3 regions of the Mesorhizobium waitakense genome follow, and region 1 is predicted to be linked to each of the others. Evidence: predicted binding sites of a transcription regulator. Region 1 holds the regulator's gene; each other region holds the start of a gene.
What was found. The regulator LexA, encoded in region 1, represses DNA repair genes until DNA is damaged. The targets are predictions, from matches to a motif close to TGTTCNNNNTGTGTTCNG.
Positions count from the first base shown of each region.

Region 2: a site for LexA is predicted at 7,659-7,676, ahead of AC07FD_RS02440 (single-stranded DNA-binding protein). Genes of this name have one in related genera too.
Region 3: a site for LexA is predicted at 8,100-8,117, ahead of recA (recombinase RecA). Genes of this name have one in related genera too.

Region 1 covers NZ_JBWKME010000162.1:7,738-18,004, forward strand. Annotated here, with positions in the region: gene AC07FD_RS30740 (AMP-binding protein) at 1-1,474, shown strand, start outside; gene kynA (tryptophan 2,3-dioxygenase) at 1,471-2,307, shown strand; gene kynU (kynureninase) at 2,371-3,618, opposite strand; gene AC07FD_RS30755 (GntR family transcriptional regulator) at 3,783-4,520, shown strand; gene lexA (transcriptional repressor LexA) at 4,892-5,629, shown strand; gene AC07FD_RS30765 (ComEC/Rec2 family competence protein) at 5,623-8,085, opposite strand; gene gltX (glutamate--tRNA ligase) at 8,188-9,612, shown strand; gene gltA (citrate synthase) at 9,797-10,267, shown strand, end outside.
Region 2 covers NZ_JBWKME010000013.1:236,097-246,363, forward strand. Annotated here, with positions in the region: gene AC07FD_RS02390 (DUF72 domain-containing protein) at 1-303, opposite strand, end outside; gene AC07FD_RS02395 (GNAT family N-acetyltransferase) at 330-794, opposite strand; gene AC07FD_RS02400 (DUF302 domain-containing protein) at 791-1,198, opposite strand; gene AC07FD_RS02405 (hypothetical protein) at 1,195-1,638, opposite strand; gene uvrA (excinuclease ABC subunit UvrA) at 1,643-4,564, opposite strand; gene AC07FD_RS02415 (hypothetical protein) at 5,285-5,671, opposite strand; gene AC07FD_RS02420 (ATP-dependent Clp protease proteolytic subunit) at 5,668-6,273, opposite strand; gene AC07FD_RS02425 (SRPBCC family protein) at 6,300-6,800, opposite strand; gene AC07FD_RS02430 (ArsR/SmtB family transcription factor) at 6,815-7,129, opposite strand; gene AC07FD_RS02435 (cupin domain-containing protein) at 7,175-7,501, opposite strand; gene AC07FD_RS02440 (single-stranded DNA-binding protein) at 7,777-8,295, shown strand; gene AC07FD_RS02445 (hypothetical protein) at 9,181-10,068, opposite strand; gene AC07FD_RS02450 (DUF6634 family protein) at 10,080-10,267, opposite strand, start outside.
Region 3 covers NZ_JBWKME010000076.1:9-10,275, reverse strand. Annotated here, with positions in the region: gene AC07FD_RS17335 (NADP-dependent isocitrate dehydrogenase) at 1-565, shown strand, start outside; gene AC07FD_RS17330 (glutathione S-transferase family protein) at 589-1,215, shown strand; gene AC07FD_RS17325 (PhzF family phenazine biosynthesis protein) at 1,234-2,028, opposite strand; gene AC07FD_RS17320 (DUF2269 family protein) at 2,030-2,518, opposite strand; gene AC07FD_RS17315 (SDR family oxidoreductase) at 2,515-3,810, opposite strand; gene alaS (alanine--tRNA ligase) at 3,821-6,487, opposite strand; gene recA (recombinase RecA) at 6,879-7,976, opposite strand; gene AC07FD_RS17300 (carbohydrate kinase family protein) at 8,258-9,202, shown strand; gene AC07FD_RS17295 (pseudouridine-5'-phosphate glycosidase) at 9,279-10,196, shown strand.

The DNA.
Region 1 (10,267 bases):
GGGTGACCACACCGCCCTGATCGGCAATGGCCGCCGCCGCACCTACAAGGAACTGTCCGACTGGACGAACAGGCTGGCCCACGCGCTGGTCGAGAACTACGGCGTCAAGCCGGGCAACCGGGTGCTGATCCGCTCGGCCAACAACCCCGCCATGGTCGCCTGCTGGCTGGCCGCCACCAAGGTCGGAGCCGTGGTCGTCAACACCATGCCGATGCTGCGCGCCGGCGAGCTCGCCAAGATCGTCGACAAGGCGGAAATCACGATCGCGCTTTGCGACACCAGGCTGATGGACGAGATGACCGCTTGCGCCAAGGACAGCGCATTCCTCAAGCAGGTCATCGGCTTCGACGGCACCGCCAACCATGATGCCGAACTTGATCGCGCGGCCCTCGACAAGTCGGTCGTTTTCAGCGCCGTCAACACTGGCCGCGACGACGTCGCGCTGCTTGGCTTCACCTCGGGCACGACAGGCGTGCCGAAGGCTACGATGCATTTCCACCGCGACCTCCTGATCATCGCCGACGCCTATGCCCGCGAAATCCTCCAGGTGACGCCGGACGACATCTTTGTGGGCTCGCCGCCATTGGCTTTCACCTTTGGCCTTGGCGGCCTCGCCATCTTTCCCCTGCGCTTCGGTGCGGCGGCGACGCTGCTCGAACAGGCGACGCCACCCAACATGATCCACATCATCGAGACCTACAAAGCGACCATCTCCTTCACCGCGCCGACCGCCTATCGCGCCATGCTGAAGGCCATGGATGAGGGTGCCGACCTATCATCGCTGCGCGTTGCCGTTTCGGCCGGCGAGACCTTGCCCGCTCCGGTCTTCGAGGAGTGGACGCAAAAGACCGGCAAGCCGATCCTCGACGGCATCGGCGCCACTGAAATGCTGCACATCTTCATCTCCAACCGCTTCGACGATATGAAGCCTGCGTCGACCGGCAAGCCGGTGGGCGGCTACGAGGCTCGCATTGTCGATGACGAGATGCACGAGGTGCCGCGCGGCGCGACCGGCAGGCTGGCGGTGCGCGGCCCGACCGGCTGCCGCTACATGGCTGACGACAGGCAGAAGGAGTACGTTCGCGACGGCTGGAACCTCACCGGCGACACCTTCAGCCAGGACGAGAACGGCTTCTTCCATTTCGCCGCGCGCTCCGACGACATGATCGTCAGCGCCGGCTATAACATCGCCGGCCCCGAGGTCGAGGCAGCGCTGCTGGCGCACCCGGACGTCGCCGAATGCGCTGTCACCGGCGCTGAGGATGCCGAACGCGGCCAGATCGTCGAGGCGCATGTCGTGCTGGCGCAAGGTGTGGCACCTGACGCGATGACCATCAAGCGCCTGCAGGACCATGTCAAAGCGACGATCGCGCCCTACAAATATCCGCGATCTGTGAAGTTCATTGCTGCGTTGCCCAAGACGCAGACCGGCAAAATCCAGCGCTTCCGACTGCGCACGGAGAAAATCAGTTGAGCGAGCCATACGATCCGGCGTCCGAAGGCGCACAGATGTCGTTCAAGGAGCGCATGTCCTACAGCGACTATCTGCACCTGGAGAAAGTGCTGGAAGCCCAGACGCCGCTGTCGTCGGCGCATGACGAGATGCTGTTCATCATCCAGCATCAGACCTCCGAGCTCTGGATGAAGCTTGCTCTGCACGAGATCGGTGCCGCGATCCGCTCGATCCGCGCCGACCGCCTCGAGCCGAGCTTCAAGATGCTGTCGCGCGTCGCCCGCATCTTCGAGCAGTTGAACAACGCCTGGGACGTGCTGCGGACGATGACACCCAGCGAATACACCGAGTTCCGCGACGCGCTCGGCCAGTCCTCGGGTTTCCAGTCCTGGCAGTATCGCGCCATCGAGTTCATGGCCGGCAACCGCAACCTCGCCATGCTCGGCCCGCACAAGCACCGGCCGGACCTCAGCGGGAAACTTGATGCGATCCTGGCCGAACCGTCGCTCTACGACGAAGCGCTGCTGCTGCTCGCCCGCAACGGATTCGACATCGGTGCCGACGCCAACCGTATCGACTGGCGTGAGACGCGCACGGAGAATGAAGCGGTCCTGGTCGCCTGGCAGGCAGTCTACCGCGACCCGCAGCGCTACTGGATGTTCTACGAGCTGGCTGAAAAACTGGTCGACTTCGAGGATTATTTCCGCCGCTGGCGCTTCAATCATGTGACCACGGTCGAACGCATCATCGGCCTGAAGCGCGGCACCGGCGGCACGTCGGGTGCGTCCTACCTGAAGAAGATGCTCGAGGTCGTCCTGTTTCCGGAGCTCTGGACAGTTCGCACCCGGCTCTGATCTGTTTCCGCTTTGCGTATGTCGTTGACCCAAAACCGCTACACATTTTTGGGCGACGTACTCTCACGTGACTGCAGTCTTGACCGCAAAGCGCGCATCCTGCCAGGCACCCGTGCGCAGGATATCTTCCAGCACCTCGACCGCCTGCCAGACATCCTTGTAGCCGACATAGAGCGGCGTGAAGCCGAAGCGGATAGTCGAAGGCGCGCGGAAATCGCCGATCACGCCGCGCTCGATCAAGGCCCGCATCACCTGGTAGCCGCTGGGGTGGATGAATGACACCTGACTGCCGCGCTCGTTGCCGTTGCGCGGACTTTCAAGCTCGAGCCCGTAGGCGCCACACCTTGCTTCGACCAGCTGGATGAACAGATCGGTCAGCGCGATGCTCTTTTGGCGCACCGCCGCCATGTCGACGTCGTTCCAGAGGTCCAGGGCGCCCTTGAGCGCCCGCATCGACAACACCGGCTGCGTGCCGCACAAGAACCGGCGGATGCCGATGCCGGCGGCATAGCCCTGTTCGAAGGCGAACGGCCGCGCATGCCCCCACCAGCCGCTGAGCGGCTGATAGACATCACCATGGTGCCGCTTTGCAGCATAGATGAAGGCTGGCGAACCCGGGCCGCCATTGAGGTACTTGTAGGTGCAGCCGATGGCGAAATCAGCATTGGCGCCGTCGAGTTCGACTGGCAGCGCACCGGCGGTGTGGCAGAGATCCCAGACGATCAGCGCACCGGCCTGATGGGCCCTGCGCGTCAGCGCCGCCATGTCGCGCAACTGGCCGGATTTGTAGTTGACGTGGTTGACCAGGATAACGGCGACGCGCTCGTCGATCAGGTCCTCGATATCAGGCGCATCGACGCCCTCGAGCCGCAGGACCGTACCCGGCCGCGTCGAAGCAACGCCCTCGGCCATATAGAGATCGGTCGGGAAGCTGTCGCCCTCGGCGACGATGACCGACCGATTCGGCCGCATTGCGAGCGCCGCATGTAGCACCTTGTAGATGTTGATCGACGTCGTATCGCAGACCACAGTTTGGCCGGCCGCGGCGCCGATCAGGCGTCCGAGTTGGTCGCCGAGCTCGACCGGCATGTCGAACCAGCCGGCGGTGTTCCAGGCACGGATGAGGTCCTGCGCCCATTCCTGTGTCGCGGCCTTGTTCAGTTCGTCGAAGACGGCGGGTGAAGCCGCACCAAGCGAATTGCCGTCGAGGTAGATCACCCCTTGCGGCAAGACGAAACGATCGCGCATGGCGCGTAGCGGGTCCGCGGCATCCATCACCTCGATTTCAGCGAGATCGGGAGTTGCATTCATGGTCGACTTATCCCCGCGCATGAGCGTGCTCAGATGAACATATCAGGTGAAACCGTTGGCGATCATGGGCAAGTCCCTTGGGAGTTGTCAAACATTATATATAATTTACGCAATGAAAGGATTTCATATATAATCACCCGACCAAGCGGTACGGATGGACGGCTATGCTGGACGACGAGCACTTCTCGAAGACAGAAGCAGCCTACAGGCTGCTGCGCCGCGATATCCTCACCACCCGTTTGAAGCCCGGCGCACCGCTCAAGCTCAGCGCGTTGCGCAACAGCTACGGCATCGGCTGGACACCGCTGCGCGAGGCACTCTCGCGGTTGGAGGCCGAGCGCCTGGTGACCGCCATCAGCAATCGCGGCTTTGCCGTCGCTCCGGTCTCGCGCAACGAGTTGGAAGATCTGTCACGCGCCAGATTGGTGGTTGAACTGCCTCTGCTCCAGGAATCGATGGAGAAAGGCGGCCGTGAATGGGAGGACGCCGTCGTTGCCGCCCATTACCGGCTGTCGCGCAGCAGGACCGCGGTCGACGACCCGTCCGACGAAGTGGTCGACGAATGGGATGAAAAGCACGAGGCTTTCCACGCGGCACTGCTCAGCGCGGCGGCGTCCCCCTGGCTGCTGACCTTCCACTCCACGATCGCGGATCAGTTTCGTCGCCATCACCGCTTTCTTGGCCTGGCGCCAACCTTGCGGGCGGCCGCCGGTCTCCAGCATGGCTACGAAGAGGCCATGGAGGCGTTGCGCCAGGCCGTCGCGATCGAACATCATACCGCGCTCATGGAAGCGGCGCTGGATCGCGACATCGAGCGCGCGAAAACCCTGATGGTTGCCCACATCGGCTACACGCTGCATGTCTATGTCCATGCCGGCGGCGGCATCACAAACAAGCGGTAATGCGACGAGGAACAAGGCAAAGGCGAAATGGGCAATTTCCTCCCGCCAAAGTTGGCATTTTGGTTCCCTTTCGTTCACGGGAGCCACGACCGGTGAAGTGAACCGAGCCCTCTTGTCGAGCTCCAGCGTTAGCCGAGGCCAAGCCCGACACAGGGTGGGCCACAGGCCATTAACCATAGCAATTTCAATCCAACAAGCGCTCGGCGGTGGCAGGCAAGCGTCGATGCGACCCACTGCCGGGGCGCCGAATAATTTCAGCCGCCTTAACAAGTTCATTAAACTTTAAACGGTTGCGGAACACAACTGGAACAGATAGTGTTTGTTCTGGGTTTGTTTTTCCGATTCTGGTTTTGGGTAACCTGGGGGCTGCCATGCTGACGCGCAAACAACACGAACTGCTGATGTTCATTCATGAACGGCTCAAGGAAAGCGGCATTCCGCCATCCTTCGACGAGATGAAGGAAGCGCTCGACCTTGCCTCCAAATCCGGCATCCACCGGCTGATCACGGCGCTGGAGGAGCGCGGCTTCATTCGCCGCCTGCCCAATCGGGCGCGCGCGTTGGAAGTGCTGCGGCTACCGGATTCGATCGCGCCAGGCCTCAACGCGGCAAAGAAGTTCTCGCCAAGCGTCATCCAGGGCAGCCTCGGTCAAGGCGGCCTTGGCCGGCAACTCAAGCCTGCGTCTTCGCGGATGCCTTCGGCCGGCAATGACGACGACGTGGTTTCCGCCGTGTCGATCCCGGTCATGGGACGCATCGCGGCCGGTGTGCCGATCGACGCCATCCAGCACCAGACGCATTCGATCTCGGTGCCGCCGGACATGATCATGGGCGGCGAACACTATGCCCTGGAGGTCAAGGGCGACTCGATGATCGAGGCCGGCATCTTCGACGGCGATACCGTCATCATCCGCAACGCCGATACAGCCAGCCCGGGTGAGATCATTGTGGCGCTGGTGGATGAAGAGGAAGCGACGCTGAAGCGGTTCCGCCGCAAGGGTGCCTCGATTGCTCTCGAAGCCGCCAACCCGGCCTATGAAACCCGCATTTTCGGACCGGACAGGGTCAAGGTGCAAGGCAAGCTCGTCGGGCTGATCAGGCGCTACTGAGCAGGGCTTGCGACCGGCTTTTCGGGTTTGCGGTAGGGTGGCAGGCCCCTCGCCTCGCGCGAAAACTTGCGCTGCGTGTGCCAGGGCCGGTATGGGCTGTCCACCGCGAAGCTGATCGTCGCAGGCGTGATCGCCGATTGGCGATCGAAGAAGACGGCCGCGCTACCCTTGCGGGCCAGTTGTCGCTTGGTGATGACGAGCACCAGCGGATTGTGACAGGGGTCATAGGCCGTGGCGTCATTGATGACGATCAGGTCGGCGAAGCCGCAGGCCATCCAGGCGTCCTTTCGGTCTTCGACATGCGCGATGATCGCACCAGACGGATGCTTGGCGAGACAAATGCCTGATGTGCAATAGAAAGGCGCGCCCGACGGCAGCTCGGCGGCATCGGCTATCTCGAATTGCCCGTCTCCTTTGCTGAACACCTCCGGCATGACGATGGTTTCGGATGTCAGCGCGCGTTTCCAGTTGTCGACCGTGAATTCGTTCGGGCGTGCCCGGCTGACGGCGAGTTCGCCACCCCCGATCGGCAGCGCAACCAGCCGGGCGTCCTCCGAGATCAGCACGTCCGGTGCGCGCGTGTCCGAGACGGTCAACAGGCCGGCAAGCGCGAACGGAAGGGCTGCGAGCCGTAGCCATGTCGTGGCCATCGTCGCGATGACCAAGGCAATCGCCACCAGCAGGACGGACTGCTGCGAAATCAAACCGACCGCGTCGACCGGCGAGCGCTCGGAAATCCATCCGGACATAGCGATCATCACCGTCAGGCCTTTGCCCATCACGTAAAGAAAGGGACCATCTGCGCCAAAGGGCATCGCCAGTGCACTGAGGACGGCGAAAGGCATCACAACCAACGAGACGATTGGCATGATGGCGAGATTGGCGAACAGGCTGAGCGGCGACACCCGCTGAAAATGCCAGATGGCAAACAGCGCCGTGGCAGAGCCGGCGATGATGGAGGTCATGGCAAGGCCGCCCATCGCCGACAGGAATTTTCTGGTGAGAAAGTCAGGCAGAGATCGCCGTGGCGGCGGCGGTTTCGTTTTCGCCGCACGATGATCAGACCAGCCGGCATAGGCACCGACCAGCGCCGAGGTCGCCGCGAACGACATCTGGAAACTTGGGCCGACCACTTCATGCGGCGACACCGCAATGACCGCGATCGCCGAGATCGCCAGGTTGCGCATGGTCAGCGCCGCCCGATCAAACAGCACGGCAATCAGCATCACGGCCAGCATGATGAAGCTGCGCTCGGCGGCAACGACGATGCCTGAGATCACGAGATAGGCGGCGATCGAGACAAGTGCGGCGGCGGCCGCGTATTTCTTGACCGGTCTGCGCGCGGAAAAGTCAGGAAACAGGGCGAAGGCGCTGCGCATCAGCATCATGATGGTGCCGGCCACCAGCGCCATGTGCAGCCCTGAAATGGAGATGACGTGGTAGATGCCGGTGCGCCGCATCGCTTCGTTGATCTCATCGGGAATGCCGGCGCGCACGCCGACGATCAGCGCCGCGGCGATCTCGCCTTCGGCGCCACCGACACTGCCCCTGATATGGTCGGCGATGGCTTCGCGGGCATTTTCTATCCCCGAGGCAAGGCGGGCCGAAGGCGGCATGTCGTCGTCATTGCCGGCGACAAGCTTCGGATTGCTGAGGAAAAACCCGCTGCCGCCGATGCCGGCGAAATAGCTGTCGAAGGAGAAGTCGTAGCTGTCCGGCCGCACCGGGCCGGTGGGCGGCAACAGCTTGGCGTAGCCGGTGACCAGGGAGCCTGCGGTTATCTCTGCCGGGATCTTTCGTGCCGAAAGCCGAACCCGCTCTGGTGCATAGCGCAATTTCGGCCTGGCGGTCGACGTCACGTCGATGGTCAGCCGGATGCGGCCGGTCTCCATTCGGTCAAGCGAGACGACGCGGCCGGTCACTTGAGTCGAGATTTCCGAACCCAGCATCTGCGTTCCCGCCCGCCATGTCTCGACCTTGCCGGCGAGCAGGCCGAGCGTGCACAGCAGCGCAGCCATGAAACACAGATGGGTTTTCGGCCTGGAACGCGAGACGAACGCGCAGAGCCCCGTCAGAACGACGACCGCGACAGGCTTTGCAAAATCTGGTTCCACCGTCAGCGAAAAATAGCCGATCGCTCCGATCGCCAGGCAGACCGGCACCAGCAGGAAGGCTACGCCTCGATCAAGCTCCAGGCCCGCTGCCGTGGCCACGCTGTGCCGCAGCCGAGGCAGCGATATCCGGCCGATTTGCCGGCGCACGCGCACGATCCTGCCGGCTTCGGCAACAGGGACGGGGACGGAGACATCCGCTTGCAACGGCGGGTTGCCGGGGTCCGGCAACATGGGTGATGGCGGTGGCAACGTAGTCGGCAGCGGCATCGCAAACAGGGACCGTTCGCTGACGCCAATAGCGGCGTCCTCGCCCTGATCCGAGCCCCGGCCCCGTCCAGCCATCGGGTCTGCCCCTTGCGCCCTCGACACCCTATGCTACATGAACGCGCAATGCGCGAAAGTCCATGCAACCACACCCCGCTTCAGATGGTTTCCGAGAGTTTCATGTCCGACAAGGTCGTCACCCGTTTTGCCCCCTCGCCCACCGGTTACCTGCACATAGGCGGCGCGCGCACGGCGCTGTTCAACTGGCTGTACGCAAAGCACACTGACGGCACGATGCTGCTGCGCATCGAGGACACCGATCGCGAGCGCTCCAACGATGCCGCGACCGCAGCCATTCTCGACGGGCTTTCCTGGCTCGGCCTCTCCTGGGATGGCGAGGCCGTCTCGCAGTTCGAGCGCGCGCCGCGTCATCGCGAGGTGGCCGAGGAGCTCGTGCGCATGGGCAAGGCCTACTACAGCTATGAGACGCCTGCCGAGCTCGAGGCAATGCGCGAGGCAGCACGCGCCAAGGGCCTGCCGCCCCGCTATGACGGCCGCTGGCGTGACCGGGACCCCTCCCAGGCGCCCGCAGGCGCCAAGGGCGCCATCCGCATCAAGGCGCCGACCGCGGGCGAGACGGTGGTGCACGACCGTGTCCAGGGCGAGGTGCGCTTCCCCAACAAGGATCTCGACGACTTCATCATCCTGCGTTCGGACGGCAACCCGACCTATATGCATGCCGTCGTCGTCGACGACCACGACATGGGCGTCACCCACATCATCCGCGGTGACGACCATCTGACCAACGCCGCCCGCCAGACGGTGATCTACGACGCCATGGGCTGGGACGTGCCGTCCATGTCGCATATCCCGCTGATCCACGGCGCCGATGGCGCCAAGCTGTCGAAACGGCACGGTGCGCTCGGCGTCGAGGCCTATCGCGCCATGGGCTACCTGCCGGAGGCGTTGCTGAACTACCTGGCGCGCCTCGGCTGGAGCCACGGTGACGACGAGATCATGTCGATCAAGGACATGATCTCCTGGTTCGACATCGGCGATGTCAACAAGGGCGCCGCCCGCTTCGACTTCGCCAAGCTGGAGGCGCTGAACGGCGTCCATATGCGCCGCATGAGCGATGCTGAGCTGTTCGACATCTTCATCGCCACCCTGCCCTATCTCGAGGGGGGGCCGGCGATGGCCGCGCGCCTCGACGACAGGAACAAGGCGCAGCTGCTGGCCGCGCTGCCCGGCCTGAAGGAGCGCGCCAAGACACTGGTCGAACTTGTCGACGGCGCCGCCTTCCTGTTTGCCACCCGGCCGCTCCCGATCGACGACAAGGCGGCACTGCTGCTCAATGAAGACGCGCGCAAGATCCTGCGCGGCGCTCACGAAGCTTTGACGACCCTGTCAGGTGACTGGACGGCCACTGCGGCTGAAGCCGCGGTGCGCGACTATGCGCAGGCCGGCGGCCACAAGCTTGGCGCCGTGGCCCAGCCTTTGCGCGCCGCCCTGACTGGCAAAAGCACCTCGCCGGGTGTGTTCGACGTGCTTGCGGTGCTCGGCCGCGAGGAAAGCCTGGCGCGCATAGCGGATCAAATCGATTAGGAGCGAACTGGCCCAAGAAGATTGGCATTGAAAGGCGCGTTTCGCAGTGCAACATTGGGCCCTGGCCCAATCTGGCACGCACCTCCTAGAATGCGGTGGCGAATACGCGCATTGCGGTGATTTCGACGTGTCGCTCTGCGGAATTTTGCCTTTGCCGGCATGAGGAAACAAGAAGGAGTTTGCAATGACCGAAGCTGCGAAAAAACTGGATTTGGGCGGCAACACCCACGAGGCCACGGCAACGCTTGAATTCGCCGGCAAGACGCACGAGTTCAAGGTGCGAAGCGGCTCGGTCGGGCCTGATGTCATCGACATCGCCTCGCTCTACAGCACCACCGGCGCCTTCACCTACGATCCCGGTTTCACTTCGACCGCAAGCTGCGAGTCGGAGATCACCTTCATCGACGGCGACGCCGGCATCCTCTTGCACCGCGGCTATCCGATCGACCAGTTGGCCGAACACGGCGACTTCCTCGAGGTCTGCTATCTCCTGCTCTATGGCGAATTGCCGACCAAGGCGCAGAAGGACGATTTCGATTACCGCGTGACGCGCCACACCATGGTGCACGAGCAGATGTCGCGCTTCTTCACCGGCTTCCGCCGCGACGCGCACCCGATGGCCGTGATGTGTGGTGTGGTCGGCGCGCTGTCGGCC
Region 2 (10,267 bases), on a different contig from region 1:
CACGCCCGAGCCCAGGAAGCGCATCATCGATTCACCGGCCTCGCCGAGCACGCGCCGGTTGGTGACGAAGCGGTTGCCCTTCAGCGAATAGACAAAACCGTCTGGCGCTTCGCTCGCCCATTTGACAAAGGTCGGCTCCTTGAAGCTGGAATAATAGGTGCCGTTGACCTCGATGCTCGATACCTGCCTGCTGGCATATTGCAGTTGCTTGGCCTTGGAGAGCTTTTCGGGATAAAAGGACGTATCCCAGGGTTCGAACGTCCAGCCGCCCATGCCGGAGCGGATTGTTCCCGATTTACTCATTAGCCATCCTCCCGAATTCAGAAAAATCAGCCCGTCGTGATCTTGTTGACCGGCTTCGCCATGTCGACGAGCACCCATCCTGGCCGATATGGATTGGGCCGGCGACCCGTTTCGTGGAAACCATAGGCCAGGTAGAGCGCGATGTTCCGCTCCATTTTGGCGTTGGTGTAGAGCCGCACCTCTGGCAGGCCCCAAAGACGCGTCTGCTCATCCGCGTGATTGAGCAGGGCAATGCCGAAACCCTTGCCCTGGAAGGCGGGTGACACCGCGACGGAAAAGATCATCGCGTGATCCTCATGCCGTTCCAGGGTTAGCAGCCCGGCGAGTTGATCGCCGCTCTCCAGCAGCCAGACTTCACCGCGTTCGATGCGCGGGGCGTAGTCCTCGGTAACCGGGATCGGCGGTGCGTCGAGTACCGCATTGTAGGGAGCATAGGCTGCTTCCGTCAGCGAGATGATCGCGGCGAGATCTTCGGGGCGGGCAAGCCTCATGATTGATCCATTCCGGCAGCGGCCGCGATCACCTTCGCCATGCCGGCAGTGATCGCCGCCACGGCGGTGCTGCTGACGTCGCCCAGGCCGTGGCGTTCAGCCAGCCAACGCGCATCGTTGTAGGACAACCAGACCTTGCCGCGTTCGTCCTCCCAGGACAGCGCCTTCACTGGCAGGTCGATGCCGGCAAGCTGCTGGTCCTGCATCAGCGGCGTACCGCCTTTCGGATTGCCGAAGATCAGCAGTTCTGCCGGACGCAGCGAGGCGCCGACTTCCCGAGCGCCGGCCGCGTGATCGATGCGTGCGAACACGTGCAGTCCAGCCCGACTGACGGTTTCAGCCAAACGATCAATGGCCTCGGTAACGCCGAAACGGCTCTGAACAGAGATGAGGCCGTTGTTCATTCCGCCGCCCCTAGGGCAGGCTCTGTTTGCCATTCCTCGAATTCGACAAGCACGTGCTTCGCCACGACCTTGCCTTCGACGCCGAAGGACGAATCCCACAGAACGCAGTAGCCTTCCGCCACCTTCGTGATGACCAAGTACCCAACAATGCCAATCAGGTTGAAATTGGCTAGCGTGACTTCGCTCACGTCTTCCAACGCCAGGGTGATGAGCACATGACGATCGAGGATGTAATACCCTTGGTCATCGGTTCTGTCCGTCATCCGGAAAGCATGAAACCTAAGCCGTCCCGAGCGCTTCGAAGACAGCTCGATCTCAAGCAACTCTGCATCGTGAAAACCTGGAACGAATCCGAACCACTCGATCAGTGCCGGACCGCCTTGCACATCCGCAAGGGCATTGGCCTCCGTGCGGATGTCGTTGTGCATCATCACCGGCAACAGGTTACTCCGCCGCTTCGCGCTTGCCTCCGGGGCGCCGCTCCAGGAGCTCCTTGAGGAACTGGCCGGTGTAGCTGCGCTTTTCCCGCACGATCGCTTCCGGGGTGCCGGAGGCGACCAGTTCGCCACCGCCGTCGCCGCCTTCGGGGCCGAGGTCGAGCACCCAGTCGGCGGTCTTTATCACCTCGAGATTGTGCTCGATGACCACCACCGTGTTGCCCTGGTCGACCAGCTCGTGCAGCACTTCCAGGAGCTTGGCGACATCGTGGAAATGCAGACCGGTGGTCGGCTCGTCCAGGATATAGAGCGTCTTGCCGGTTGCCTTGCGCGACAGTTCCTTGGCGAGCTTGATGCGCTGCGCCTCGCCGCCGGACAGCGTCGTCGCCTGCTGGCCGATATGGATATAGCCGAGGCCGACCTGCTTCAGCGTATCGAGCTTGTCGCGCACGCCGGGCACGGCGGCGAAGAAATCGACGCCTTCCTCGACCGTCATGTCGAGCACGTCGGCGATCGACTTGCCCTTGAACAGCACGTCGAGAGTCTCGCGGTTGTAGCGCTTGCCATGGCAGACGTCGCAGGTGACATAGACGTCGGGCAAAAAGTGCATCTCGATCTTGATGACGCCGTCGCCTTGGCACGCCTCGCAGCGGCCGCCCTTGACGTTGAAGGAGAAGCGGCCGGGTTGGTAGCCGCGCGCCTTCGCTTCCGGCAGCCCGGCGAACCAGTCGCGGATCGGCGTGAAGGCACCGGTGTAGGTGGCGGGGTTGGAACGCGGTGTGCGCCCAATCGGCGACTGGTCGATGTCGATGACCTTGTCGAGAAATTCGAGGCCCTCGATGCGGTCGTGGTCGGCCGGATGCTCGCGCGAACCCATGATGCGGCGCGACGCCGCCTTGAACAGCGTCTCGATCAGGAAGGTCGACTTGCCGCCGCCCGACACGCCGGTGACGGCGGTGAAGGTGCCGAGCGGGATTTCGGCGGTGACGTTCTTCAGATTGTTGCCGCGCGCGCCGACGATCTTCAGCCGCCGGTTTTTCTTCGCTTCGCGCCGTACGCCGGGCGTCGCCACTTCGAGCGCGCCCGACAAATATTTGCCGGTGATCGAACTGGGATTGGCCATCACCTGCTGCGGCGTGCCCTGGGCGATGATCTCGCCGCCGTGGATGCCGGCGGCAGGGCCCATGTCGACGACATAGTCAGCATGCAGGATGGCGTCCTCGTCATGCTCGACGACAATCACCGTGTTGCCGATGTCGCGCAGGTGCTTCAGCGTGTCGAGCAGGCGTGCGTTGTCGCGCTGGTGCAGGCCGATCGACGGCTCGTCCAGAACATAGAGCACGCCGGTGAGACCGGAACCAATCTGCGAAGCCAGGCGAATGCGCTGGCTCTCGCCACCCGACAGCGTGCCGGAATTCCGCGACAGCGTCAGGTAGTCGAGCCCGACATCGTTGAGGAAGCGCAGCCGCTCGCGGATCTCCTTCAAGACGCGCACGGCGATCTCGTTCTGCTTGTCGTTGAGCGAGGCTGGCAGGTCGGTGAACCACTTGTCGGCGTTGCGGATCGACTGTTCGGTGACTTCGCCGATATGCTTGCCGGCGATCTTCACGGCCAGTGACTCGGGCTTGAGCCGATAGCCCTTGCAGACCGGGCAAGGCGTCGCCGACATGAAGCGCTCGATCTCCTCGCGCATCCAGGCGGATTCGGTTTCTTTCCAGCGGCGCTCGAGATTGGGGATGACGCCTTCAAAAGTCTTGGTGGTCTTGTAGGAGCGCAGGCCGTCATCATACTGGAAGGTGATCTCGCGTTCGCCGGTGCCGCGCAGGATGGCCTCCTGGGCTTCCGCGCTCAAATCCCTGAACTTGTCGCCGAGCTTGAAATTGTAGGCCTTGCCCAGCGCTTCAAGCGTCTGCGCGTAATAGGGCGAGGTCGATTTCGCCCACGGGCTGACCGCACCGTCGCGCAGCGACACGTTCTCGTCGGGCACGACGAGGTTGGGGTCGATGGCGCGCTGGCTGCCGAGACCGTCGCAGGTCGGGCAGGCGCCAAACGGATTGTTGAAGGAGAAAAGACGTGGCTCGATTTCCGGAATGGTGAAGCCGGAGACCGGACAGGCGAACTTTTCCGAGAACAGGATGCGCTCGTGCGTCTCGTTCTTGGACTTGTTGACCGAATCCTCGCCGGTCTGGCTGGCGTCGAGCGGCTTGTCGGCGAATTCGGCGACCGCCAGCCCATCGGCGAGCCTCAGTGCCGTCTCGATGGAATCGGCTAGCCGGGTGGCGAGATCCCCACGCACGACGATGCGGTCGACGACGACGTCGAGGTCATGCTTGTACTTCTTGTCCAGCGCCGGCACGTCGGCGATTTCATAGAAGACCCCGTCGACCTTGACGCGCTGAAAGCCCTTCTTCTGCAGTTCCAGCAATTCCTTGCGGTACTCGCCTTTGCGGCCGCGCACCATCGGCGCCAGGATAAACAGGCGGGTGCCTTCCTCGACCGCCAGCACACGGTCGACCATCTGTGACACTGTCTGGCTTTCGATCGGCAGGCCGGTGGCCGGCGAATAGGGGATGCCGACGCGCGCGAACAGAAGCCGCATGTAGTCGTATATTTCGGTGACGGTGCCGACGGTCGAACGCGGGTTCTTCGAGGTCGTCTTCTGCTCGATCGAGATGGCCGGCGACAGGCCGTCGATCTGGTCGACGTCCGGCTTCTGCATCATTTCGAGGAATTGCCGCGCATAGGCCGACAGGCTCTCGACATAGCGACGCTGGCCTTCGGCGTAGATGGTGTCGAAGGCAAGCGACGATTTGCCGGACCCGGACAGGCCGGTCATGACGATCAGGCTGTCACGCGGCAGGTCGAGGTCGACATTCTTCAAATTGTGTTCGCGCGCCCCGCGAATGGAAAGATATTTATGGTCGGCCATCGCCGGTCGCCGCCTCAGAATCTGGAATTTCCTGGAATGGCGGGTTTTCCCGGCCATCCCCTATGTAGGTAATTTTGCCGCCACGTCGAGAGACGCCACAATTCCCGACAAAAGCGTTTAACCGTCTTTCGCGTGAACGGGCAAGCGCAAAGAACAAAGGCCGAACACGCTCCTGACAAAGCTGTGCAAAAACTGACTTGTACGTAACCTCCCGGCGATCACGTTTTTCGGTAACCGGCTATTGATGGTTGACGCCACCGACTCAGGGGAGCAGACTTCATTAGTCAACGAAGCCGGCCGTCTTTCGATGGCCTCGCCGCCCAGAGGCGGCCTGCGAGACGCCGCAGGCAGTTGCGATTTGCGCTTCGGGACGACACGTCGCAACGGACAATGGAGTGGAGCATGACGCCACCGGACAGTCCCTTGAGGCTCCACGTGTCGCTGGAGCCGTGGCAGGCATAAGTGCCAGGGTTTAGCGTTTGCGCCACCCGACAAACCGTGACCTGCCATATCCCACAAAAATCAGAGACGGCTAGTCGGATCGTCGGCTGAATGCCGCGAAGCATCCGAAATCAAACGCCGGCAGTACACTCCCGGCAAAATTGGATTTGAGATCCAAAAAGGCCCCAGCCGTTTGCGCAAAGCACGGCGGGGCCGTTTTCATGCGCGGCTTGCTTTGTCGACCATAGGCGCGGCGCACGACGCAGACAGATCGTGCACTCAGTGGCGCGGCAGCCCGGTGGCGCCAGCGCCGACATCAACGATGATGCTGCCGGAAATCCTGACATCCGTGTCGCCGATCTTGAACTGGCCGTTCCCATTGCTGGGGGATGCGTCGTCGGGTTCGGGCTGCGGAGCCGGCTTGGCGATGCGATAGTCGCCGGTCACGCCGGGCAGGGCGCCTTTCCGCGCCGCTGGCGAGCTGTCGTCGGCAAGGGCCGTGCCGCTCATGGAGCCGGCAAGAGCGACCACGACAACGGCGATGACGCGATGCAATATTCTGGACGGATGAGTGTCGGTCATCGCCCAGTTATAGTGACGTGTCGACGAGGCGACCAGACCGGCGTCGTCAAACCTTCGACAGCCGGCGACGCGCTTCAGCCTCACGCGGCCTGTTTGCGCGTATCGAAAACATGGTCGACAAGACCCCAGGCCTGAGCCTCGCGAGCCGTCATGAAGTGGTCGCGGTCCAGCGTGCGCTCGACCTCTTCATAGGTGCGGCCGCAATGCTGCGCATAGAGTTCGGCCATATGCCGCTTTGTCTGGCCGATGCGCTCGGCATGGCGCTGGATGTCGGAGGCCTGACCCTGGATTCCACCCAGCGGCTGATGCAGCAGGATCGTGGCGTTCGGCAGCGAGATGCGACGCCCGGCCGTACCCGCCATCAACAGAAACGAGGCCATCGAAGCGGCAAAGCCCATACACACTGTCGAAACCGGGCAGCTTATGTATTGCATGGTGTCGTAGATGGCGAAGCCGCTGGTCACCACGCCGCCAGGCGAGTTGATGTAGAGCGAAATCTCCTTGTCGGGATTGTCCGATTCCAGCGACAGCAGCTGCGCGCAGACCAGCGCCGAGATGTCGTCGTTGATTTCACCGTTGATGAAGATGATGCGCTCGCGCAGAAGGCGCGAAAAAATGTCGAAGGCGCGTTCGCCGCGGCTCGATTGCTCGATCACCATCGGAACCAGATTGGCAAGACCGCTCATTGTTTCGTCTCCGTCCGTTTCGTTTTTCAGGCCGCGCGCAGCAGCAGCAAAGGCGTGTTCGCCGCGACCGGCCATCTTGAATTACGCGACCCCAACGAAAGCCTGCAGCCGGGGCCGGCCATGGCAACAGCGGGCATTGCCGTTCGGGCAAAACCGTCATGGACGATGCGCAGATGCGTGCCGCCGGAGACGGTGCGGGCGAGTGTGAAGGTGACAATGCTGTCGAGCGGGCAGTCGAGCCGATCCTGCCGCCCGGCATCGCCTGGCTGCGGCCGCTCGCGCCAGGAATAGCGCAGCAGCCGTTCGGGCTCGGCGTCGAGAACTTCGCATTCGATCGCCGCCTCTGGCCCGGCGAAGGCAAAACGGCTGCCGGTCTCAGGGCTGATGTCGTTCGGCATCATCCATGCGGCGAGCAACTCCGGCACGGTCAGCGCCCGCCACACCTTTTCCGGCGGCTCCGGCAGGTCGCACTCAAACTCGATCGCGTCAGGCGCGGTGTTGGTGTCCGCGTGGCTTTGGTCTGTCATTGATCCCATGCTCTTCATTGATCCATGTCCTTCAAAACCGCCTTCAGCCTTTCGATGCGCTCCGGCCAGAAGGTCCGGTAGCGTTCGATCCAGGAGAGCAAGGGGGCAAGCCCTTGCGGATCGGCGCGATAATAGGCGTTGCGGCCCGCTCGCCGCTCGACCACCAGGCCGGCGCTGCGCAACACCGCCAGATGCTGGGAGACCGCGGGTTGCGACACCGTCATGCCGCTGCGCAATTCCGAGACGCTCATTTCGCCAGCGGCAAGCTGCTCAAAGACGGCGCGGCGCGTCGGGTCGGCAAGGGCGCGGAAAATCTCTGCTTCGATCATGACGAAAGCATAAGTCGATACTTATTGATTTGGCAAGCGCTGTTTTTACGAGCTTGTCGGAAGCCAGCGCCTCACCACCCCGGCAGGTCCATCAAACGTCGCCTCGAAGATTGGCGACGCAAGCACAGCGTGGATGTGAAGCGTTCCGGTGCCGACGTTCTTGAACCCGTGTTTCCTGTTCGCGGGAACAACGAGAGACTGGCCCGAGGTCAGGACGTTGTGCTCATCGTCGATCCACATCTCGGCCCTGCCGGCGATAACGGTCAGCACTTCCTCGACGGGATGCCAATGCGTTGGGGCGCCGACCGTGGGCGCGACCCATTGCTCGAATATGCAAAGTTGCGATGCACCGTTGCTGGCCGACACATGCATACGCGTTCCCACACCTGCTCGCCATTGCTCGCGCGGCTGGTCCTCATGTGTGACGGAGTTCATTTGATTACCCCCGACCCATTCCCGATTTCATGGAAATTTCGGACCGGAACACTACATCTTGCTGACAAACATTGACAGAACGCCACGGGCGTCATAGAACGAAAAGGGAACAAAAACCTTGTGGGAAAAGCCAGCCATAGCAGGCGGCGATGGTCTGCAGCCTGTAAGGTGCTGCGACAAAAATTTGTTTCGGATGAGCGCGGAGAAATATCATGGCGGGTAGCGTCAACAAGGTCATTCTGGTCGGCAACCTCGGTGCAGATCCGGAAATCCGTCGCCTGAACTCGGGCGAGCCGGTCGTCAACATCCGCATTGCGACGTCAGAAAGCTGGCGCGACAAGAATTCTGGCGAGCGCAAGGAAAAGACCGAGTGGCACAACGTCGTCATCTTCAACGATCAGCTTGCCAAGGTGGCCGAGCAGTATCTGAAGAAGGGCATGAAGGTCTATGTCGAGGGCCAGTTGCAGACGCGCAAATGGCAGGACCAGACCGGCAACGACAAGTACACGACGGAAGTCGTGCTGCAGAAATTCCGCGGCGAGCTGCAGATGCTCGACGCACGCGGCCAGGGTGAGGGCGGTCAGGTCGGCGGCTATGCCGGTGGCGGCAGCAGCCGTGGTTCCGATTTCGGCCAGTCCAGCCCGAGCGAAAGCTTCAATCGTGGTGGCGGCGCCAAGAGCGGCGGTGGCGGCGGTTCGTCGCGCGAACTGGACGACGAAATCCCGTTCTAATGTGCGGTAGTTGCCGCTTTGTAAACTATTCTAATCAACCTACGGGTATCGTTAGCGAATTGCCTCATTCCAGCGATTGGCCGGCGAGGGTGATTTCCTAAGTGAAAATGCGGTATCTCGAAGTGTAAACAAAACGAGGGGGGGGTGGAGCCGTCGCCGATCGACGGTCCGCGAACGGCTAATTGCGACTCCACACGCAGGCATGTCCGGAAGGTGAAGGCATCGCAAAGGAATGCCTTTCGTCGTTCTGATCTCATCCGTCCGAACGTGACTGCTCGGCGAGCCTTGAGGACATCGGCCACTTTCGCAGCGAATGCGACGCCTCACCATACTCGAACACGCCTCCAATTGTTTGGCTGGTAAAAGAGCCGCCTAGCTGCCAGCACCTATGAGGACGATGTCAGGCAGCCAACCCATGCGTCAGCTGCCCGGCGCGGGCCGACGGAAATCGATGGATCAGGGCGGCCTCCACGGCGAACGGTTTCTTGGAAAATAACCCTAGGGTTGCCCAGGTCTCGTGGACCTACAGGCGCGAACGACATGGCTCGGTGATTCGCCAAACTGGCCGGCCGCCGAGGCATCGGCCGCTCAACGGTCAACCTTCGTTCCAGTTATCCACAGGTAATTGAGGGCGCTGAATTCTTTGGCAGCTGTTGCTCGCGATGCGATCACAGGTTTCCTGGGAACGCCGAGCAGATTTCGATCCTTACCCTCGAATCCTTGAAGTAGAAATAGTTGTGCGAAAACAGGCAATTGTCGGCAGAGGCCTGTCTTAGATCCCGATCGCTGGAGGCGGCTTGATTTCGAGCCCGGCACCGGCTCTCGTTCTGCGCGTGTCGCGCAGGAGAGAGCACATGAGAAGCAATCGGGACGAGGGATGGTGCATCAATCGGGGAAGTAAGGAGCCCGTTCCAGAAACGAGGGATGGAGCCCGCCCCGCCGGATGGTGCGAGAGTTGCGATTTCTCCTACACCCGAAATGAGCCGCGAGGGATGCGGTTGCGGATGGCGACGCTGCGACGGCTACGCGCTTTCCTTCCGATGTGGTCGAGTTGCCGATGGAGCGAATGACGACCACCGAATTATTCGGCGCGGGTTCGGCTTCCGCGTCGTCTTCGGAGAGGTCCTCGATGTCGTCATCTCTCGACGCCTCCTTCGCCGACGCGTCCTTCTTCGTCGGTCCGTCCACCAGCCGTGCGCGTAGGATTGCCGACTTCAACTCGGCTTCATAATTCAGAAGCATCCGGAACAGCGAAGTCCGCGAGACATGGAAGCTGTCGACGTAGCGAGTAAAGATGAGAGTACGTGACAGAGCGCTCCACGCGAGCGCCCGCCAAAGCATTCGCGGGCCTTTGCCCTCATTGAAGTCGCGCATCGCCAGCGATGCCGCTTCGCCCGCGACCGCCGCCGCAGCCTGCGGATCGCCAAACACGGCAAGGTAGAATTGACAGCGCAGGCGGCAGGCTTCGGCCGGAATCCCCTTTACGACTTCGGCGGTGTCGAGCGCGGATTCGACACTTTTGATACCGTCCTCAGATTGTTCAGTGGCGAGGTCGTCGAGACAATTGGCAAGGGGCAAAAGTTCGACCCGGCCGCGCTTCTTCATCCGCCGTGACAGGCGGCTTGCGTATTCCCGGATATCGTCTCCGAGTCGATCGCCAAAGAACGCCATGCCGCGCAGCAATTCTTCCTCGCTCGGAAGATGCAAGCCGGCTTTCGCAGCCTTCAGGCGGCGATCAAAATGACGGTCGAAAGTCGAATCCCTGGATGTCATGGCTGGGGCAGTCAAGAATCGAGGCCGGACTGTTCGACAGCACGTCCAAGTCTGTACCATCTTGAGAGCGTCCTCGCCCAGGCACGGTCTTCAGACAGCAGCCACAAATCCGACGTGTTGATCAGCCGGTTCTCGCCGCCGAGTTTGGGATGTCCAGTCGAGAGCCCGGCAAGGGAGGGAACAATTCTTTGGGCAAGGA
Region 3 (10,267 bases), on a different contig from region 1:
CTATGACGGGCGCTTCAAGGACATCTTCCAGGAAGTCTACGAGGCCGAGTTCGAGGCCGAGTTCAAGTCGAAGAAGCTGTGGTACGAGCACCGGCTAATCGACGACATGGTGGCGTCCAGCCTGAAATGGTCCGGCGGCTATGTCTGGGCCTGCAAGAACTATGACGGCGACGTCCAGTCCGATACCGTTGCGCAAGGGTTCGGTTCGCTCGGCCTGATGACCTCGGTGCTGATGACACCGGACGGCAAAACGGTGGAAGCCGAAGCCGCCCACGGCACCGTCACCCGCCACTACCGGCAGCACCAGAAGGGTGAGGAGACCTCGACCAATTCAATCGCCTCGATCTTTGCCTGGACGCGCGGCCTCGCGCACCGCGCCAAGCTCGACGACAATGCCGAACTGAAGCGCTTTGCCGAGACACTGGAAAAGGTCTGCATCCAGACGGTCGAGAGCGGTTTCATGACCAAGGACCTGTCGCTGCTGATCGGCCCCGACCAGCCCTGGCTCTCGACCACCGGCTTCCTCGACAAGATCGACGAGAACCTGCAAAAGGCGATGGCGTAACCGGCCAAGACCGGAGGGGTACCATGGGCAAGCCCGTCGTCTACGGCGCGGACTACAGCGTCTATGTGCGCATCGTGCGGCTCGTGCTCGAGGAGAAAGGCATCGACTACGGGCTCGTGCCGGTCGATGTCTTTGCCGCCGAGGGCATTCCCGCCTGGTATTTCGAGCATCACCCGTTCGGCCGCATCCCGGCCTTCGAGCATGACGGGTTTCGCCTTTTCGAGACGAGCGCGATCGCGGGCTATGTCGACGAAGCCTTTGACGGGCCGGCGCTGCAGCCGAAGGATCCGCGCGGCCGTGCGCGGATGAACCAGATCATCGGCATGCTCGACGCCTATGCCTATCGGTCGATGGTCTGGGATGTCGCCGTCGAGCGGCTGGAGAAGGAGGCACGCGACGAGGCGTTGATCGCCAACGGGCTTTCGCAGGCGAGCAAGGCGCTTCGGACGCTCTCCTCACTGAAAGCGCCGGGTCCATGGTGGCTTGGCGACCAGCTGACGCTCGCCGATCTGCATGCGGCGCCGATCATCGGCTATTTCGTCAAGGTCGCCGAAGGGCAAAAGCTGCTCGCCGAGTTCCCAGAGGGTCAAGCCTGGTGGGACCGGATCGCGGCCCGTCCAGGCTTTGCCGCGAGCGGTCCTGCGGCCTGATCAGCCTGCGCCCGTTGTTCATTCTGGAAGATAGATTTCCGCCTTCATGAAGGTCTTGGCGCGACCCAGGATTAGCACGCGATCGCCTGCCAGGTCACACAAAAGATGCCCGCCGCGCTGTGAGCACTGGAAGGCGGACAGGTGGGTCTTGCCGAGTTTTTCAGCCCAGTACGGCACCAGCGTCGCATGAATGGAGCCGGTCACCGGATCCTCGGGGATGCCGGCTCCGGGAACGAAATAGCGGGAGACGAAATCATGCGTTTGGCCGCGCGCGGTAATGACAAGGCCGAGCGGGTGAAAAGCCCCGATCCTGAGCAGATCGGGAACGAAGGACCGGACGGATTGCTCGTCGGCAAGCTCGACGAACAGGTTCTCAAAATTGCGAAAGCCCGCAACCGGATGCGGCGACAATATCTCCTGCAGCGCCAGCATGGTTTCGCCGTCGACAGGCTGCGGCGGAAAGCATGGCAGATCGAGCTGGTAGGCGCCTTGCCGCTGAGAGACCCGCAACTCGCCCACTCGCGTGGCAAAGGCCATGTCATCGGCCACATCGTGTTGCGAGGCCAGCACATGGGCGGTCGCCAGAGTGGCGTGTCCGCAGAAGTCGACTTCATGAACCGGTGTGAACCAGCGCAAGTCCCAGCCCTTGCCGTTCGGCCGCGCAAAGGCGGTTTCGGCAAGATTGTTCTCGTTTGCGATGGCCTGCATCACCTCGTCCGCCAGCCAGTCCTGCAAGATGAGGACGGCAGCGGGGTTGCCCTGAAAGGCGCGCTCGGCAAAAGCATCGACCTGGTACATGGTCAGCGTGGGCACATCATCCTCCGAAAAAACTGATCTCCGGCCGGGCGACCATCAGCCAAAGGATGGCAAGCACGGCAGCGAAGGCCGGAAAACCGCAAGCGAACCAGATGCGAAAAAGGCGCTTTTCCTCGGCGGGCAGCGGTCGATTTTCGATAACCGCCTGTCGCGCCAGATTTCGCATCCGAATCTGGATCCAGACCACCGGCAGCCAGAACAGACCCGTCACGACATAAAGCAGCAGCGACAGTACAATCCAGCCCTCGGACAGCGGCCACCCCAATGCCCGAGCAAGCAATACGCCGGTGATGGGCTGCACGACGACCGCGGTTGCCGTGAATATGGTGTCGGCGATGACAACCGTGCCCGCGACATGGGCGACGAGCTCGGCGCGACCGGTGCGCGGCGCCATCAGCATGAAGAAGGCAATCCCGGCGCCGGTGCCAAAGAGAACCGTGGCGCCAATGACATGCGTCCAGCGCAGTATGTCGGCCCAGAGGTTCATCGCTCGTCGACGACCGCCAGCGCCACAAGCACCAGGCACAGCATGGGGATCGTCTTGACCAGCGGCCCCAGCGGCGCGAGCCATAGATCGGGAACGAGAAGCGTCGACGCCGCCAGATAAAACAGCGTGATTGCTATCATCGCCAGCAGCGCTGGCCGGGCAAAAGGCCGGACTAGAACCGCCGCGCCGGCAAGGATATCCGCAGCGCCGCCGACAAGAACCGCCACGTCCGCAAAATTCGCCGACACGCCGCGTGACACAAGAATGGAAGCGGCTTCGTCTTGCCGGACCAGGCTGATGATGCCCGAAGCAAGCCAGAACAGGGCCAGGCAGCCGAAGATGACAGGTTTTGCCAGCCAGAGGCGCGCGAACCATCGCTCCTGGACATGGGCCGGCATGGCGGCCAGCGTTGCTTCCAGCGGCTGAAGCGGATGGCCGCAAATCTGGTTCCAAGGCCGGGCATTGCCAGTCACGCCACGCGCCAGCGCGGCAAGGGCTGCGCTGCGCAAAGGCGATCGCCAGCCAAGGAGGCCCAGGCCATCGGCGGTTGCGGCAGCAAGACGGCCGACAATGGCCGGCATCGGTACGACCTTCGCCCGCGGCAGGCCAAGCCATGCCCGAAAGGCCAGGAGAACATCGGCGAGCGGTCTGGCTTGCGCCTCGACGAGATCGACGGCAGTACGGGGCGGCAGCGATCCGGCGACCGCGCGCGAGAGCGCTTCAGCAACGTCGGTGACCGCCACGGTCTGGATCGGCTGGCGCGACATGACGGCAGGGATAAAACCGGGGAAGGCCGCAAGGGCGCGCAAAAGTGCCGTCCCGCCATAGGCGGCGGGCGCGATCACCAAACCTGGGCGCAGGATCGTCCACTCCAGCGAAGAGCCTGCGACAGCCCTGTCGCCTTGCGCCTTGCTGTTGAAGAACGCGTCGGCGGAGGACAGGTCGGCGCCGATCGCGGAAATCTGCGCAAAACGGCGCACGCCGGCCTGTTCGCAAGCCGCGACCAGCGCCACCATCGAATCCCGGTGGATGGCGTCGAGGCGATCGCGCGGGCCGTCCTGCAAGGCGCCTGCCGCATTGACGATTGCGTCCATGCCGGTGACGACCGGCAGCCAGTCCTCGGCGGCAAGCAGCCGCGACATGTCGGCGGCGATCCAGCGTACCGCCGGCCAGCGCCGCTCGGCATCCACGACATCGCGACCAAGGCCGGCCACATGATGACCGTCGCGAAGCAGACGGCCGACGACGGCTTCGCCGATCAGACCGTAGCCGCCAAGGACGAGCACCTTCATGCAGGGACTTTCAGGCTGCCTCCAGCGCCGCCTTGACCGCGGCGATCGCATCACCGGCTTTCGAGGCGTCCGGGCCACCGGCCTGCGCCATGTCGGGCCGTCCGCCGCCACCCTGACCGCCCAATGCTGCGGAGGCCACGCGCACCAGATCGACGGCGCTGAAACGGCTTAGCAGATCATCGGTGACAGCGACCACGACGCTCGCCTTGTTGTCGTCGCCGGCGCCGACGAAGACGACGACGCCGGAACCGAGCGAGCTCTTGCCGGCATCGGCCAGCGGCTTCAGATCCTTCGGCGAAACACCCGAAACCGCCTTGCCGAGGAAGCCGACGCCGGCGACAGTTTCGTTCTCCGACGGTGCACCCGCCGCGGCACCGCCGCCCAGCGCCAGTTTCTTGCGCGCTTCGGTCAGTTCCTTCTCGAGCTTCTTGCGCTCGTCGAGCAGCGCCTCGACGCGCGCCGGCACGTCGGCCGGCGAGATCTTCAGCGTCGCGGCCACCGATTTCAAACGCCGGTCCTGCTCGTCGAGATGCTTGCGCGCGGCCTCGCCGGTCAAAGCCTCGATGCGGCGCACGCCGGCGGCGACCGCGCTGTCCGACACGACACGCACCAGGCCGATATCGCCGGTCGCCCTGACATGCGTGCCGCCGCAGAGTTCGACCGAATAGGGCCGGTTGGCCTTGGCGCCATGCAGGCCCGTGCCCATCGACACGACGCGCACCTCGTCGCCGTACTTCTCGCCGAACAGCGCCATGGCGCCCTCGGCAATGGCGTCGTCGACCGACATCAGGCGCGTGCTCACCGGGCCGTTCTGGACGACGATCTCGTTCGCCATGCGCTCGACCTCTTCGAGATCCTCGGGCGAAATGGGCTTGTTGTGCGAGATGTCGAAGCGCAGGCGCTCGGGCGCAACCAGCGAACCCTTCTGCGCGACATGGCTACCCAGCACCTCGCGCAGCGCCTCATGGATCAGATGCGTCGCGGAATGGTTCGCACGCAGCCTCGAGCGTCTGTCATGGTCGACCTTGAGCTCGACGACAGCGCCGGTCTTGACCGTGCCGCTGGCCATCTTGCCGATATGGACGAACAGCCCATCGGCCTTCTTCTGCGTATCGGAAACATCGATCGAGAAGCCTTCGCCTGACATGATTCCGGTGTCGCCCATCTGGCCGCCGGACTCGGCATAGAACGGCGTCTGGTTGACGACCACGGCAACCGCGTCGCCCTTGCTTGCGCTGTCGACGGTCTTGCCGTCCCTGACAAGCGCCTGGATGAGGCCTTCCGCCTGCTCGGTCTCGTAACCGAGGAATTCGGTGGCGCCCGCCTTCTCGCGCACCGGGAACCAGATCGTCTCTGTGGCGGCGTCGCCGGAGCCTGCCCAGTGAGCGCGCGCCTCGGCCCTCTGCCGCTCCATGGCATTGGTGAAGCCAGCCAGATCGACCGAGATGCTGCGCTGGCGCAGCGCGTCCTGCGTCAGATCGAGCGGGAAGCCGTAGGTGTCGTAGAGCTTGAAGGCCGTCTCGCCATCCAGCATGTCGCCGGCGCCCAGTTTTTCCGTCGCCTCCGAAAGCAGGCCGAGGCCACGCACCAGCGTCTTGCGGAAACGGGTTTCCTCGAGCTTCAGGGTCTCGGTGATCAACTGCTCGCCGCGCACCAGCTCCGGATAGGCCTGGCCCATCTCGCGGACCAGGGCCGGCACCAGGCGCCACATCAAGGGATCGCGGGCACCGAGCAACTGCGCATGACGCATGGCGCGGCGCATGATGCGACGCAGGACATAGCCACGGCCTTCGTTCGACGGCAGCACACCGTCGGCGACCAGGAAAGACGACGAGCGCAGATGATCGGCGATGACGCGGAAGGACGCGACCGTCTCCTTGTCGGGACCGTGCCCAATGGCGGACGACGCCGCGTCGATCAGGTGACGGAATAGATCGGTTTCAAAGACGCTCTCCACCCCCTGCAGGATAGACGCCATGCGCTCCAGCCCTAGGCCGGTGTCGATCGACGGGCGCGGCAGGTCGATGCGCTCTTCCTTCGTCACCTGTTCATACTGCATGAACACCAGGTTCCAGAATTCGAGGAAACGGTCGCCATCTTCCTCCGGGCTGCCGGGAGGGCCGCCCCAGATGTGTTCGCCGCGGTCGATGAATATCTCCGAGCACGGCCCGCACGGTCCGGTGTCGCCCATCGCCCAAAAATTGTCCGAGGTCGCGATGCGAATGATGCGGTCGTCGGAAAACCCGGCGATCTTCTTCCAGAAGCCAGCGGCTTCATCGTCCGTGTGATAGACGGTGACCAGAAGTTTGTCCTTGTTGAGCCCGAATTCCTTGGTGATCAGGTTCCAGGCAAGCTCGATGGCGCGCTCCTTGAAATAGTCGCCAAAGGAGAAATTGCCGAGCATTTCGAAGAAGGTCAGATGGCGTGCGGTGTAGCCGACATTGTCAAGGTCGTTGTGCTTGCCGCCGGCGCGAACGCTCTTCTGCGCGGTCGAGGCGCGCGAATAGGGCCGCTTCTCCAGGCCGGTGAAGACGTTCTTGAACTGCACCATGCCGGCGTTGGTGAACATCAGCGTCGGATCGTTGCGCGGCACCAGCGGGCTCGACGCGACGATCTCGTGACCCTCCTTGCGGAAGTAGTCGAGAAATGTCGACCGGATCTCGTTCACGCCACTCATGAATGCTGCCTTTTCGAGAAAACCGCCGGCAAACCGGCGGAAAATGGGCTCTGGGTCTCAAAGCGCGTCGCGCTGAAAACGGATTCAGTCGACGCGCTTCAAGTTTTTGCTTCCATGCATGTCGCTGTCCCAAAACCGCTGCGCACTTTTGGGCGACATCCATAAGAAAATAGACTTGGCCTTTTAGCGGTCGCACCGCACCCTGTCCAGAAACACGGAATTGGTCCAAATCGCCAGCTTGCCGACCATCAGCGCCAGCCAGAAAACGAAAAACCGCCGGCTCGAAAGCCGGCGGTTTGGAACGCGAAAACACTGAACTCAATTACATAAGCTTGAGATAATAGAACAGGATTATGGCCGATCTTCGGCCGGCATCTTGTGCACGAGTTTGCTACATCGCGCCGGATTCTTCCTCGAACCCGTCGTCGCCGCTCTCGGCGCCGCCATTCTCGAGGAATTTCTCGGCGATCAACCCGGCATTCTGCCTGAGCGCTAGTTCGATCTCGCGCGCCGTGTCGGGATTGTCGCGCAGGAACAGCTTGGCATTCTCGCGGCCCTGGCCGAGACGCTGCGAATTGTAGGAGAACCAGGCGCCCGACTTCTCGACCACGCCGGCCTTGACGCCGAGGTCGACCAGTTCGCCGGTCTTGGACACGCCCTCGCCATACATGATGTCGAACTCGACCACCTTGAAGGGCGGCGCCAGCTTGTTCTTGACCACCTTGACGCGGGTCTGGTTGCCGACGACCTCGTCGCGGTCCTTGACCGAGCCGATGCGGCGGATGTCGAGGCGGACCGAGGCGTAGAATTTCAGCGCGTTGCCACCCGTCGTGGTCTCGGGCGAACCGAACATGACGCCGATCTTCATGCGGATCTGGTTGATGAAGATGACCATGGTGTTGGAGCGCGAGATCGAGGCGGTCAGCTTGCGCAGCGCCTGGCTCATCAGGCGGGCCTGTAGGCCGGGCAGCGAATCGCCCATCTCGCCTTCAATTTCGGCGCGTGGCGTCAGCGCCGCGACCGAATCGACCACCAACACGTCGATTGCACCGGAGCGCACCAGCGTGTCGCAGATTTCCAGCGCCTGCTCACCGGTGTCAGGCTGCGAGATCAGAAGGTTTTCCAGATCGACGCCAAGCTTGCGGGCATAGACCGGATCGAGCGCATGCTCGGCATCGACGAAGGCGCAGATGCCACCCTTCTTCTGGGCTTCCGCAACAGTGTGCAGCGCCAGCGTTGTCTTGCCCGAGCTTTCCGGCCCGTAGATCTCGACGATGCGGCCGCGCGGCAGGCCACCGACGCCAAGCGCGATGTCGAGGCCAAGCGAGCCGGTCGGCACGGTTTCGATCTCGACGACCTGCTCGTTCGCGCCGAGCCGCATGATCGAGCCCTTGCCGAAAGCCCGCTCGATTTGCGACAGCGCCGCATCCAGAGCCTTTGATTTGTCCACCGCTTTGTCCTCTACCAGCCGCAAAGAATTCTGAGCCATGATACATCACCCCTTGGTCGTCAATGAAGGCCGGACAATCCGTAATCCCTGTCTATTTGTACCTTTTTTGTTCTCGTTTGGCAAGGGGGTTCAAATATCTGAAAAACAATCAATATCCGGATCTGTTCTTTTTTTGTCCTAGGGATTCGATCAGGGATGCACCTCGCAATGGGCCAGGCGGCTCGATTGTTTCGATCGGCCGAATCGCTACCCTGCATGCGAAGCTTCGTCACACAGCCTAGCGCTTGTGCGGCTGGAATTACAAAGGTCATATCGCCGGCATGCTGAAATCCGCGAAAGTACTGGCCGTAGGTGGCGCCCATATCGACCGGCGCGGCCAGGTGTCCGGCGCTTACGTGCCGGCCGCGTCCAATCCCGGCACGATGCGCGAGGATGTCGGCGGCGGCGTTTTCAACGCGTTGCGCAGTGCCGTGCGGCACGGCGTTTCGGCCTCGCTACTGTCGGTGCGCGGCGGCGATGCCGCCGCCGATACGGTTTCACGAGCCATCGCGAAAGCCGGTATTGTCGACCTGTCCGCCGTGTTCCTCGATCGCACGACGCCGAGCTATACGGCGCTGATCGACAACGAGGGCGAATTGATCGTCGGCTTCGCCGACATGGCGCTCTATGAGCTGGCATTTCCCAAGCAGGTCAGGCGCTCGAAGGTGCGAGAGGTGATCGCTGCCGCCGATGCCGTCTTCTGCGACGCCAACCTGCCGACGGCGGCACTGGAGCGGCTTGTGGCACTCGCCGCCGGTAAACCCGTCTTCGCCATTGCCATTTCGCCGGCCAAGATCGTGCGCCTGAGGTCGGTGCTCGGCAATCTGGCCGTCGTCTTCATGAACCGGCGCGAGGCGGTCGCACTAGCCGGCCTGGACAGTGCGGCCTCAGGGCAGGACATCGTCGACGGGCTGAAAAGCGCCGGGCTCAAAAGCGGCGTGGTGACAGCGGGCGGCGCTCCTATGCTGGGCTTCGATGAAGCCGGCACCTTCTCGATCCTGCCGCCGGCGCCAAGAAAAGTCGCTGACGTCACCGGCGCCGGCGATGCGCTGGCGGGTGCGACGGTCGCTGCCTTGCTGCGCGGCGTGCCCTTGCGCGCGGCCCTGCGCGAAGGCATTGCCGCGGCGACGCTGGCCATCGAAAGCGCCGATGCCGTTCCCGATTTCACCACGGCGAGCTTCACCGAGGCGCTGGCCCTTGTGCCGGATGCGCAGGAAGTGGCATGAGACCGGGCCAGTTCATAGTGCCGGAGTGTTTTCGCGCCTCCAGGTGGATGCGCATAGCTCCGGATTGGAGATCAGGATGACACCAGAGACCGCCCGCCCCTTCATCGATATCCACGCGCCGGTCGCACAGGCTCTGGCTGCTGGCCGGCCGGTGGTGGCGCTGGAGAGCACCATCATCACCCATGGCATGCCCTACCCCGACAATGGCGCCATGGCGGCCGATGTCGAAAAGATCATCACCGACGGTGGCGCCGTGCCGGCGACGATCGCCGTGGTTGGCGGCCGCATCAAGATCGGGCTTTCGGACGGCGAGCGCGAGTCCCTTGCCATGACCGGCGACGCCATGAAGCTGTCGCGCGCCGACCTCGGGTTCGCGGTGGCGCAAGGGCGCACCGGTGGCACCACGGTCGCCGCCACGATGATCGCCGCGCATATGGTCGGCATCAAGGTGTTCGCCACCGGCGGCATCGGCGGCGTGCACAAGGGCGCGGAAAAGAGTTTTGACATCTCAGCCGATCTCGACGAGCTGGCCCGCACGCCGGTCATCGTCGTATCGGCCGGCGCCAAGGCCATCCTCGACATCGAAAAGACGCTGGAAGTGCTGGAAACGCGCGGCGTGCCCGTGGTCGGCCATGGCTGCGAGACGATGCCGGCCTTCTGGTCGCGGCATTCGCCGTTCCGCGCGCCGCTGACCTTGCACATACCGGAAGAGATCGCGCATTTCTACCAGACCCGGCAGGCGCTGGGGCTCGCCGGTGGCATGCTGATCGCCAATCCGGTGCCGGAAAACCACGAAATCCCAGCCGAAGAGATGGCTGGCTATATCGAGGCCGCGCAGAAGGCCGCGGAAGCACTCAACGTGACCGGCAAGGCGGTGACGCCATTCCTGCTGGGGAAGATTTTGGAGCTGACTGGCGGCAGGAGCCTGAAGACCAACATCGCGCTGGTGGAGAACAACGCAAGGCTGGCGGCGCGGATTGCGAAGGCGCTTTAAGTCGCGCCGCCCCTCGTCGCCCTGCCTGTGTCCAGCCGATAGATGGGTAACACTTTGAACCGGATACATGG